One region of the Paraburkholderia sp. BL23I1N1 genome, then DNA from elsewhere that is predicted to be linked to it. Evidence: predicted binding sites of a transcription regulator. Region 1 holds the regulator's gene; each other region holds the start of a gene.
What was found. Region 1 encodes HrcA, which represses chaperone genes, less so after heat shock. Its sites were predicted from a motif close to TTAGCACTCNNNNNNNNNGAGTGCTAA; they were not measured.

Region 1 (4,198 bases):
TAGCGCGTCGATCAGGATCGACTTGCCGGCGCCTGTTTCGCCGGAGAAAACGGTAAAGCCGCTGTCGAATTCGAGATCGAGCGCGGCGACGATGACGAAGTCGCGTATCGAGAGGTGGCGAAGCATGGAGGTCGTCTGGTGAGCTTGAATTTCAGGGTTCGGCAGCGGCGGCGTTCGTGTTCCGATCTTCCGGCCGTCTGGCGTTCCGGCGTTCCGGCGGCCCGTCCGGGCCGCTCAGGGCTTGGTATCTTCTTCGTGCGACGGGTATTCGTTCCAGTGCAGCTTTTTGCGCAGCGTGGCGTAGTGGCTGTAGCCGACCGGGTGCAGCATCGGCACCGTATGACGCGAGCGGCGCACTTCGATCGTGTCGCCCAATTCCAGCGAGGTGAACGACTGCATGTCGAAATTGACGTTCACTTCGCGGCCCGAAACGATCTGGATGCTTACCTTCGAGTCGTCCGGCAGCACGATTGGCCGGTTCGACAGCGCATGCGGCGCGATCGGCACCAGCACGATGCCTTGCAATTGCGGGTGCAGGATGGGCCCCTGCGAAGACAGCGCGTAGGCGGTTGAACCCGTAGGCGTGGCGACGATCAGGCCGTCCGAGCGCTGGTTGTACATGAATCGCCCGTCCACCGAGACATGCAGTTCCGCCATGCCCGAGAAACCGCTGCGGTTGACCACTACGTCGTTGAAGGCAAGCGCGTGATAGATCGGGTTGCCGTCGCGCATGATGCGCGCTTCAAGCAGCATGCGCTCTTCGCGCTCGAAGTTGCCGGAGAGCATTTGCGGCACGATCTCGCGCATGTCGGAGATCGGAATGTCGGTAATGAAGCCGAGCCGCCCGTGGTTGATGCCGATCAGCGGCGTGCGGTAGGGCGCAAGCTGGCGGCCAATGCCCAGCATCGTGCCGTCGCCGCCCAGCACCACCGCAACGTCGGCACGCGCGCCGATCTCGGCGGGACGCAGCGCCGGATAGTCGGTGACGCCGATTTCGGCGGCGGTGTCGGCTTCGAACACGACCTCGAAGCCGCGCCTCGCGATGCACGAGGCGAGCTCGGTCAGCGGCTCGCCAATGCCCGGCGTATTGTTGCGCCCGACGAGCGCGACGGTCTTGAACTGGCTAGTCACTTGCATGCCGGCATTACACCATAGGTAGGGCCTGAAAAGAACCGCAGACAGACCCGGTAGCGAGCCTGCTCAAGCGGGCGCCAGCGGCTTGGGCGATTATCGTTAGAATGGTGAAATCTTGATGACATGCGCGCCGGATCTAGTCCGGCGGCGCGATAGTCAGGGGGTGGCGCCGTTAGCGCTCGCTGTAGTCGTGTCATTGAGCTAAAATTTTCCGTCATGCTAGATCCCCGCGCACAAACCCTCCTCAAAACGCTGATCGAGCGCTACATCGCCGAAGGTCAGCCGGTCGGCTCGCGCACGTTGTCTCGTTATTCCGGCCTCGAACTGAGCCCGGCGACGATCCGCAACGTGATGTCCGACCTCGAGGACCTGGGGCTCGTGATCAGTCCGCATACGTCAGCGGGCCGCATTCCGACGCCGCGTGGCTACCGGCTGTTCGTGGATACCATGCTGACGGTGGAATCCGCCGCGGACGAAGAAGCGGTGATGCGTATCGTCAAGACAACGCTGCAGGCGGGCGAACCGCAGAAAGTCGTCGCCGCGGCGGCCAGCGTGCTGTCCAATCTGTCGCAGTTCGCCGGTGTGGTGCTTACGCCGCGCCGCAGCCACGTGTTCAAGCAGATCGAATTCATGCGCCTGTCGGACAAGCGCATCCTGCTGATCATCGTGACGCCCGAGGGCGACGTGCAGAACCGCATCATGGCGACCCAGCGCGACTTCTCGCCTTCGCAGCTGGTGGAGGCCTCCAATTACATCAACGCGCACTTCGCGGGCCTTTCGTTCGACGACGTGCGCCGCCGCTTGCGCGAAGAAATCGACGAGTTGCGCGGCGATATGACCACGCTGATGCACGCTGCGGTCACGGCCAGCACGGATGAATCCGATACCGGCGAGACCGTGCTGATTTCCGGCGAGCGCAACCTGCTCGAAGTTGCCGACCTTTCGTCGGACATGGCGCGCTTGCGCAAGCTGTTCGATGTGTTCGACCAAAAGACCAGTCTCCTTCAGTTGCTCGACGTGTCGAGTCACGCCGCGGGCGTGCAGATTTTTATCGGCGGCGAGTCGAATCTCGTGCCGATCGAGGAAATGAGCGTGGTGACCGCGCCTTACGAGGTGAACGGCAAGATAGTCGGCACGCTCGGCGTGATCGGGCCGACCCGCATGGCCTACAACCGCGTGATTCCGATTGTCGACATCACCGCGCGGCTGCTTTCCCTCACGCTGAGTCAGCAGTAACCCAGCAATCCAGTAGCAGCCGGCAGTCGCTCCCGCTCACCGCTGGCTGCGGCACTCCATGCAGCAAATGATGCGCGACCGCGCGCGGCTTGCCAATTGGCCGAATGGCCAGGGGTCCCTGGCGGACCTCGCAACGGACCGCGCCGCTATAATGAATTCCACCTGAACCGACTCTCCGCCCCAAGCGGTTATCTCTGTTGCCTATGCGCTTCGACCTCGAGCGGCCTTCACAGAACGCCACGTCACACCGTGTCGCCGTGCTGCTGATCAATCTCGGCACGCCCGACGCGCCGACGCCGCGCGCGGTCCGTCGCTATCTTGCGCAGTTCTTGTCCGATCCCCGCGTGGTCGAAATTCCGGCGCTGCTCTGGCAGGTGATGCTGCAGGTGCTGATTTTGCCGTTCCGCAGCCGTGCGTCGGCGAAGAAATACGCGGCTGTGTGGATGCCGGAAGGCTCGCCGCTGCGAGTCTTCACGGCGAAGCAGGTAGAAGGTTTGCGCCATCTGCTGCAATTGAACGACTATACGGTGCTGGTTGACTATGCCATGCGCTATGGCACGCCCGGCATTCCGGCCATGCTGAACCAGCTCAAGCTGGCGGGCGCCGAGCGGGTGTTGCTGGTGCCCATGTATCCGCAATACTCGTCGTCGACCACGGCCACGGCCTTCGACGACGCCTTTTCGGCTCTCCGGCGCATGCGCAATCAGCCGGAAATCCGCACAGTGCGGCAGTACGCCGATCATCCGGCGTATATCGCCGCGCTTGCCGCTCAGGTGCATCACTACTGGCATCAGCACGGCCGGCCGGATTTCGCGGCAGGGGACAAGCTGGTGCTGAGTTTTCACGGCGTACCCAAGCGCACGATGGATCTCGGCGATCCGTACCACGAGCAATGTCAGCAGACCGGCGCATTGTTGATGCAGGCGCTGGGATTGACGCAGGTGGAATGCCGCATGACGTTTCAGTCCCGGTTCGGCAAGGCCGAATGGCTGCAGCCATACACCGCCCCCACGCTGAAGGAATTGGGCTCGGCGGGCGTGCGGCGTGCCGACGTGTTCTGTCCGGGCTTTACCGCCGATTGCCTTGAAACGATTGAAGAAATTGGCATGGAAGTCCGCGACGAGTTCCTGCATGCGGGTGGCAAAGAGTTTCATCGGATTCCCTGCGTGAACGCCTCGCAGCCGTGGATCGCCGCGCTGGGCGAAATCGTCGCTCAGAATCTGCAGGGCTGGCCCGTGCAGGCGGTGCCGGTGCCGTACACGACTGGGGCGTAAGCAGGCTCATGAATTACAGGATTTCTACCGAACCGGGCGCGAAGCTGCGCATCGACAAATGGCTTTGGGCGGCGCGCTTCTTCAAGACCCGCTCGCTCGCGGCGGATGCCGTCGACAAAGGACATGTGCGGATCGGCGGCGCCAGCGTCAAGCCGGCGAAAGACGTACGCGTCGGCGACCTGGTCGAGATCGAGATCGAGCGGATTGTGTGGCAGGTGGCGGTACTGGGCGTGTGCGACGTGCGTGGCCCAGCCAGCGTGGCGCAGACGCTTTACGCGGAAACCGAAGAGAGCAGGGTGAAGCGGCAGGTCGAACAGGAGCGGCGCAAGACGTACCGCGAGCCGGCCGCCGCTTTACACGGCAGGCCGACCAAGCGCGACCGGCGCACTATCGACAAACTTTCAGGTGGGGATTGAACAATTGTTCCATCGTCGCATGCACACCGCCGTACTCGGTGGTGTGATCGTTGACGGCCCCGGACATGCAGATGGTCGTGGTGCCCGCGATCAGTACCAATGCGACCACTGATATTGCAAAGGTCAGTTTCACGGTGC
Region 2 (4,198 bases), 230 kb from region 1:
GTGCATACGGTAATCGGTGGTCGCGTGGCGTGCCGCTTTGGCAGATCGGATCAAAATGGGGCAGTGCGGGTTGAGGGGAGGGAGTTAAGTGGTCGCGAGCGCAACAGCTGCCAGCTCGACGGTGTTGCACAGACCGGAACCCGAAATTCGTCTGCAACGCTCCCCGAAGACGCAGATAGATGAGGATTCTCCGTGAGTAACGACGCCTGGATAACGACTCAAGAAGCTGTTGCGCTTCTTGGTGTCAACAAGAGCACGATTAAGCGCCGCATTGACGCGCGCCTATATGTCGCACACACGATTCCGGGAAATGGTGGGGCGCAATATCGAATTCGGCTCGATAGCCTTCCTCCTGACGTCCAAGCGCAATACTACGCTGCACGCTTTAGGCTTGACGGCGGCCATTCGCCTGACAGTGAGAGGCGTGAGCCGGGTGAGACAGACAATGAGTTGTGGCGGCGATTCGAGGATGCTTCCGACAAGCTCAAGACTCGTGCTGAGCGTAATCTTGTCGCGGTGCTGTCGTGGTTTGATGCAGTTCAGGCGGGCGTGAGTCGGATGACCGCTTATGCGGAAATTCAGCGTGATCATGGGATCGGCCGTATGGCGTTAAATCGCTGGCTGAAATCGGTTCAGGGGCATCCACGCGAACACTGGCTTGCCCTGCTGTGTCCAGACTATCGAATCGACAACGCGAAGAAGGCTGAATGGACACCGGGCGCATGGGAGTTCTACCTGTCGGCAGCGATGACGCCGGGCGCAAAAGTTCGCTCGGCGTGGGCGCGAACTCGGGATAAAGGCGATCCGCTGGGCTGGTCGATTCCGTCCTACGACACGGCAAAACGCGATTTCCTTCGTTTGCGGGAAGACGTCCGCACTTTGCTTAAGAGCGGCGGGACCGCACTGAAAGCCCTGTCGCCCACACAGCGCCGCGACTACACGTCGCTTAGCCTGCACGAATTGTGGTGTCTCGACGGCAGAAAAATTGACCTGATGGTCCGTGATGACGACGGTAGTCTCGGCGTGAAGGGGCGCGTGCTGCGTCCATACGTCCTCGGCATCCAGGAAGTTCGCACACGCGTCATTCTCGGCTATGCGATCTCTGCGTCGCTCGATGCCGATGTCGTTCGACAAGCGTTTCTCAGCGCGATGACACGAACGAATCGGGTAATCCCACGCGGCGTTTTAATGGACAACGGCATGGAAAACGCGGCGAAAGAGATTTCCGGTGGTGCGCCGTGGCGTCGTCGTGGCAAGGTCAAAGAGGACGAGATTATTGGTCTGTTCCCGATGCTCGGTGTGCAGATTACATGGGCGATGACGGCGCATGGCCAGTCGAAACCGATCGAACGCGCCTCCGGCACAATCAAGGAGCGGACTGAGCCGCGTCCGGAGTTCCAGGGCGCATATTGCGGCCACAAGCCTGAAGCTCGGCCCGAAGAATGGGATGCGAAGGAGGCTGTCCCGCTGTCGATGTTCCGCAAGGTGCTTGCCGAAGAGGTGAACGCGTATCATCGCGCGCCGCACCGGGGACAGGGGATGGAAAAGCGCAGTCCCATGCAGGTTTATGGCGATCTGAACCGCGAGGGGAACATCGCGGCGCGGCGGCTCTCCGGTCTGGATGATCGGCGCTTTGCGTCACTACTGCGCTAGATCCTGAAGCTTGATGACCTGCCGCTCTTGTCGTGGCCGAATGTGCGGCAGATAAACGTGCCGTCGCGCCGGCTGGCATAGAAGGCGGCAGAAATGAAAAACGAACCCGCGGGGAAGCACTTGAAAATGGTGGGGTGCGATATGGACCATAGACGTGAGCAGGTAATCGGTGACTCTGTTCCCGACGAGGCATCCGGACAACTCGACGATGAACTGGACCGGCAGTGTGACCGGGAATGGGACATGTGCCAGGCTGTAGCGGCACTCAAGGCGATTTCGGGACTCTGTAGTACCAGCAGCAGGGCGGCGCAGGATGAGACGCTGGACTGGGTCGGGCGCCACGACATGGCGGCACTTCTTGCCTTGATATCGGACCGGCTTGAGCGTTCGATGTCCCCTGCGCGCTAGGCCGTTGTCGTTGTGCGTGGATGAAACGTACCCTAGCCAGCCGATCCACCTCGTGCCCGACCGGGCAGCCAGCTCTACGATTGGGCATCCAGGATAGGCTGGAAACAGCGCTTTCGCCCAAGATGGATAGGTGTATACCCGAATTTCATGCCGTTTTCCGGCCGTCTTCCGATGCTGCGAAGCCTTCTGCCAGCTTTTTCCGCGCCAGATTGCCCAGTTTTTCTGCGTACCGACAGAATCTCGACATCAATGTCCACATCCCTTCTTGAATTTGTCACCACCCGTCCATATAATTAGCACTCGCTGCACGAGAGTGCTAACAATATTGCCAGTTGGCTCAGTCAGCTGGGTTTTCTCAGCGTTCTTCAGTCTCAATCAAGAGAGGAGTATGTATGAACCTTCGTCCTTTGCATGATCGCGTGATCGTCAAACGTCTGGATCAAGAAACCAAGACTGCGTCGGGCATCGTGATCCCCGAAGCCGCAGCGGAAAAGCCGGATCAAGGCGAAATCCTGGCAGTCGGCCCGGGCAAGCGTGACGACAAGGGTGCACAAATCGCACTCGACGTGAAGGTTGGTGACCGCGTCCTGTTCGGCAAGTACGCAGGCCAGACCGTTAAGGTCGACGGCAACGAACTGCTCGTGATGCGCGAAGAAGACATCATGGCCGTGGTGCAGAAGTAAGCGCTGGTCGCTACTTTTCCAGGTCATATCCCAGAGAATTAAAGGAGTTAGAAGATGGCAGCTAAAGACGTCGTATTCGGTGATTCCGCCCGTGCCAAGATGGTAGAAGGCGTGAACATCCTCGCGAACGCTGTGAAGGTCACGCTGGGCCCGAAGGGTCGCAACGTTGTCCTGGAACGCAGCTTCGGCGGCCCGACGGTCACGAAGGATGGTGTTTCGGTCGCGAAAGAGATCGAACTGAAAGACAAGCTCCAGAACATGGGCGCGCAAATGGTCAAGGAAGTTGCTTCCAAGACCAGCGACAACGCAGGTGACGGCACCACGACCGCAACGGTTCTGGCTCAGTCGATCGTCCGCGAAGGCATGAAGTACGTTGCATCGGGCATGAACCCGATGGACCTGAAGCGCGGTATCGACAAGGCTGTGACGGCCGCGATCGAAGAACTGCGCAAGATCAGCAAGCCGTGCACGACCAACAAGGAAATCGCTCAAGTTGGCGCGATTTCGGCAAACAGCGATTCGTCGATCGGCGACCGTATCGCTGAAGCGATGGACAAGGTCGGCAAGGAAGGCGTGATCACGGTTGAAGACGGCAAGTCGCTGCAAGACGAGCTGGACGTGGTTGAAGGTATGCAATTCGACCGCGGCTACCTGTCGCCGTACTTCATCAACAACCCGGACAAGCAAGTTGCTGTGCTCGAAAACCCGTTCGTGCTGCTGCACGACAAGAAGGTTTCGAACATTCGTGACCTCCTCCCGGTCCTGGAACAAGTCGCCAAGGCTGGCCGTCCGCTGCTGATCATCGCAGAAGACGTCGAAGGCGAAGCGCTGGCTACGCTGGTTGTGAACAACATCCGCGGCATCCTGAAGACGGTTGCTGTCAAGGCTCCGGGCTTCGGCGATCGTCGTAAGGCCATGCTGGAAGACATCGCGATCCTGACCGGCGGTCAAGTTATCGCTGAAGAAACCGGCCTGACGCTCGAAAAGGCAACGCTGGTCGAACTGGGTCAAGCGAAGCGTATCGAAGTGGGCAAGGAAAACACGACGATCATCGACGGCGCTGGCGAAGCAGCAACGATCGAAGCGCGCGTGAAGCAAGTGCGCACGCAGATCGAAGAAGCAACGTCGGACTACGACCGTGAAAAGCTGCAAGAACGCGTTGCCAAGCTGGCAGGCGGCGTTGCAGTGATCAAGGTTGGCGCTGCGACCGAAGTCGAAATGAAGGAAAAGAAGGCACGTGTCGAAGACGCACTGCACGCAACGCGCGCAGCTGTGGAAGAAGGCATCGTGGCTGGCGGCGGCGTCGCTCTGATCCGTGCACGTACGGCAATCGCTGGTCTGAAGGGCGCTAACGCCGATCAGGACGCAGGTATCAAGATCGTGCTGCGCGCGATGGAAGAGCCGCTGCGCCAGATCGTCACGAACGGCGGCGAAGAAGCCAGCGTCGTGGTGGC
Region 3 (4,198 bases), 290 kb from region 1:
TCCACGTTCGTTTTCGTCGTCACCATGACGTTGTTCGTTCGCGCCCGTTCGTTGTTGCCGCTAGCCACCGGCTGGCGCGCCGTGCATCCGTGGCAGCCCGCCAGCCGCTCGAGGCCACACCCTTTCGCATACGACCCAACGAACGAGGTTCTTCATGTTGCGCAATCCCGCTGAGAAATACCGTCCCTTCCCCACCGTGCGCCTCACCGGCCGCAAATGGCCGAGCCACACGATCAACCACGCGCCGATCTGGATGAGCACCGATCTGCGTGACGGCAATCAGGCGCTGATCGAGCCGATGAATGCGGCGCAAAAGCTCGAATTCTTCGAGATGCTGGTGGCGATCGGCTTCAAGGAGATCGAAGTCGGTTTCCCCTCGGCCTCGCAAACCGACTTCGATTTCGTCCGCAGGCTGATCGAAGAAAAGCGCATTCCCGACGACGTCACGATCGAAGTGTTCGTGCCCTCGCGCGCCGAACTGATTGCGCGCACGTTCGAAGCGCTCGAAGGTGTACCGCGCGCCATCGTGCACCTGTACAACGCGATCTGCCCGTCGTTTCGCAAGATCGTTTTCAACCAGTCGAAGGACGAAATCAAGGCGCTGGCGGTGGAAGGCACTCGCATCATCAAGCAACACGTAGAGGCGCGGCCCGATACGCACTGGACATTCCAGTATTCGCCCGAAACCTTCAACACGACCGAGCTCCCGTACGCGCGCGAAGTATGCGACGCGGTCGCGCAAACATGGCGGCCAACGCGCGATCACAAGATGATCGTCAACCTGCCCGCGAGCGTCGAAGCCGCGACACCGAACGTGTTCGCAGACCAGATCGAATGGATGGACCGCAATCTGAGCTATCGCGACAGCATCGTGCTGTCGGTGCATCCGCATAACGATCGCGGCACCGCCGTGGCCGCCACGGAACTGGCGCTGCTGGCGGGCGCGGATCGCGTCGAAGGGTGTCTGTTCGGCAATGGCGAGCGCACCGGCAACGTGGACCTCGTGACGGTCGCGATGAACCTTCACATGCAGGGCGTCGACCCGGGCCTCGACTTCTCGGGGATTGATGCGGTGCGGAGCGTGGTCGAGCGTTGCAACCAGATTCCGGTGCATCCGCGGCATCCGTATGCGGGTGATGCGGCGCAGCGGCCGGCGTGGAGCGATGAGGATCTGCAGCGCGTAGCGGCCTGAGCGCCTGCTCGTGCAGCCCGAGCGCTCACAAGGCGCAACCGGCGAAACGGAGTGAGCTCACAAGGCTCACTCTATCGCGCAGCGCGTCGCCTGCCAGGCGATCAGGCGCCATTGCCCGTCTTCCTGTGTATGAATCGCCGTGTACGCGATCGGAAACAGCAGCGCCCCGTTATTCGCCTCCATTTCGATCAGCGCGCGCCCGGTGACGACGCAGGTCTCGCGCCCCACCGGCAGCACCTCTTGCGACTGCACTTCGATCTGCCGATAGCGGCGACGCCCGGCGGTAATTCCGTCGATGAACTGCCGCTTCGTTTCGCGCTTGCCGTTCGTATGGACGTAGCTCACATTGTCCGCGAGCAGCGCATCGAGCGACTGCCCGTCGCCGTCGACCATCGCACGAAAGCGCTCTCGTTCGAGCCCGCGAATCGCTTCGATTATCTTTGCCGCCATTGCTCAGCCCCTCGCACCGGTGAGCCGAACGTGGCCACGGTCGTCAGAAGTTATATTGCAAATATAGCTGGTGGAAATTTATACCAGGATTGGGCTCTTTGATACCGCCGTTGGAAATATGCTGGAAGCGGTAGCCCGCCTGGTACTGCTGGCGGTTGCCGAATTGCACGCCGACGCCCGCCATGGGGGCGAACTGGAACGCCGTCGAGAGCGTGAGGTCAGAAGAGATTCTGGGGCTCGACAGGAGGCGGACACCGGCGCCCACTTCGACGTAAGGGCGAATCGCACCCGCTCCGTCGATGAAGCGAATGATCGGCGTGACACCGATCTCACCGATGTTCTCGTGCACGTTCCCTTCGCTGGTATGCCACCAGGCCACGTGCGCTTCGCCGATCAGCGAAAAATGCCAATCGCCGATCTGCCACCACGTCAGATTCGGATCCCAAACCAGACCGAGATCGAGTTTATTGATGTGGTGATCTCCCAGACCGCCGCCAATCTGCAGGCCGAACTGGTCAGCTGCGGCCAGTCCCGAGGCGCCTAACAGAAGAGCCGCCGAAGCGCCTTTTAGAGCCAGACCACGAATCGCGTTTTTTTTGTTCTTCATAGCACACCCGAGCTAGCCGAGGTTGATCAGCGGGTCACTGTCCCGTTTATTCTAAAGACAATGTACATCCGGAGGATCGTATTAAGAAAGTTAAATTCTCGCAATTAGTCACTTCATTTTTCTAAAATATCGGTCACTTATAAGATTGAAAGCGCTTCGTCAGGTAAATTGTACGACCAACGCAGATGGCAATAAGGGCTATCCCATGGCTATCAAACTCAAATTTCAATAGGAATTTGCGGAACTTGGATGTCCCTACTGCCTCTAAGTATTAGCACTCGGCAAATCAGAGTGCTAACATCCAACGCTGGAGTCGTTAACTGAATACGCTTTTGTCTGATTCCAAAGGAGTTTCCTACGTGAGCCATGCAATGACCCTTCCGAGTACTTTGAGCCCGTCGTCGGCTAAGGCCGCTTCGGCAGGTGCGCTGGCGCTCTCGCATTCCTCGCTGCTGCCCGGTCAACTGGGCAATATCGACGCCTACATCCAGGCCGTAAATCGGATTCCGATGCTGACGCCGGGGGAAGAACGCCAGTTCGCCACCGAATTTCGCGAGCAGGACAACCTTGAGTCCGCACGCCGCCTCGTCCTGTCGCACCTGCGGCTGGTCGTTTCGATCGCGCGCAACTACCTCGGTTACGGACTGCCGCACGCTGACCTGATCCAGGAAGGCAATATCGGCCTGATGAAGGCAGTGAAGCGCTTCGACCCGGAGCAGAACGTACGGCTCGTGTCGTATGCCATGCACTGGATCAAGGCTGAGATCCACGAATACATTCTGCGCAATTGGCGAATGGTGAAGGTCGCCACCACCAAAGCGCAGCGCAAGCTGTTCTTCAATCTGCGCAGCCACAAGCAGGGCTTGGGCGCCTTCACGCCGGACGAGATCGAAGGTCTCGCCCAGGAGCTGAACGTGAAGCGCGAAGAAGTGGCCGAGATGGAAACGCGCTTGTCCGGCGGCGATATTGCGCTGGAAGGCCAGGTTGAAGACGGTGAAGAGTCGTACGCCCCGATCGCCTACCTCGCCGACTCGCATAGCGAGCCGACCGCCGTGCTGGCTTCGCGTCAGCGCGACAAGCTGCACAGCGACGGTATCGCGAGCGCGCTGGAGGCGCTGGACGCCCGCAGCCGCCGCATCATCGAGGCACGCTGGCTGAAGGTGGAAGACGACGGTTCGGGTGGCTCGACGCTGCACGAACTGGCCGACGAGTTCGGCGTGTCGGCCGAACGTATTCGCCAGATCGAAGCGAGCGCAATGAAGAAAATGCGTGGCGCGTTGGCCGAATATGCATAAGCCTTAAAACCGTTCATCGTGCCGGCTCGTCCGGCGCGCGCTGGCTAGTAGTCGCAAAGCCCTGCCCTCACAAGAAGGCAGGGCTTTTTTTGTGCCCGCCTGGCGACGCATGCGCTCAATCGCGGACGCACGCGCATTCACTCAAGAACTTGCCCACCCGACACGTGTTTCTTGACGTATCACAAACCTCATAGCAATACTGTCCGCATGGGGTGATGTTCGCGACCCAATGCCGCAGCGCCGGACTTACGCGCGCAGGGTCCTTGCTCCTAGAATCGGGATGCACTCGCCGGACCGCTCAAGCGGCCTGGATCAAGCCGGATTCACCGGTAAGAAGTTGCCTTCGACCGATTATGACCATAGCCCTGAATCGCCATAACACCCGTCGCTCGGGCCTGCGCAAGCGGTTTGCCGCCTGGCTGCGCGGTCCGACGCTGGCACGGGATATCGCCATCGTCCTCGCCATCAAATTTGCACTGCTGATGGTGCTCAAGTACGCGTTCTTCAGTCATCCGCAGGCGGAGCATATGTCGCTGCCGCCTGAACAAGTCGCGCAGGCGCTGCTGTCCGTGCCTGCCTCGCATCCGTCCCAAGGTGATCAACATGCCCGTTAGCGAAGTCGTAGAACTGTCGCGCCTCCAGTTCGCCATCACG

Region 2: groES (co-chaperone GroES) is a predicted target of HrcA. The motif match lies at 2,355-2,381, and genes of this name have one in related genera.
Region 3: rpoH (RNA polymerase sigma factor RpoH) is a predicted target of HrcA. The motif match lies at 2,521-2,547, and genes of this name have one in related genera.

Annotation. Positions count from the first base shown of each region.
Region 1 covers NZ_RAPV01000002.1:1,070,446-1,074,643, forward strand. The annotation lists gene recN (DNA repair protein RecN) at 1-126, opposite strand, end outside; gene B0G76_RS37435 (NAD kinase) at 235-1,137, opposite strand; gene hrcA (heat-inducible transcriptional repressor HrcA) at 1,351-2,370, shown strand; gene hemH (ferrochelatase) at 2,574-3,644, shown strand; gene B0G76_RS37450 (RNA-binding S4 domain-containing protein) at 3,653-4,060, shown strand.
Region 2 covers NZ_RAPV01000002.1:1,303,148-1,307,345, forward strand. The annotation lists gene B0G76_RS38500 (transposase domain-containing protein) at 193-1,653, shown strand; gene B0G76_RS38505 (hypothetical protein) at 1,747-2,061, shown strand; gene groES (co-chaperone GroES) at 2,454-2,744, shown strand; gene groL (chaperonin GroEL) at 2,799-4,198, shown strand, end outside.
Region 3 covers NZ_RAPV01000002.1:781,549-785,746, reverse strand. The annotation lists partial or broken gene B0G76_RS36215 (2-isopropylmalate synthase) at 155-1,138, shown strand; gene B0G76_RS36210 (nuclear transport factor 2 family protein) at 1,259-1,642, opposite strand; gene B0G76_RS36205 (acyloxyacyl hydrolase) at 1,686-2,249, opposite strand; gene rpoH (RNA polymerase sigma factor RpoH) at 2,609-3,544, shown strand; gene cydP (cytochrome oxidase putative small subunit CydP) at 3,898-4,158, shown strand; gene B0G76_RS36190 (cytochrome ubiquinol oxidase subunit I) at 4,148-4,198, shown strand, end outside.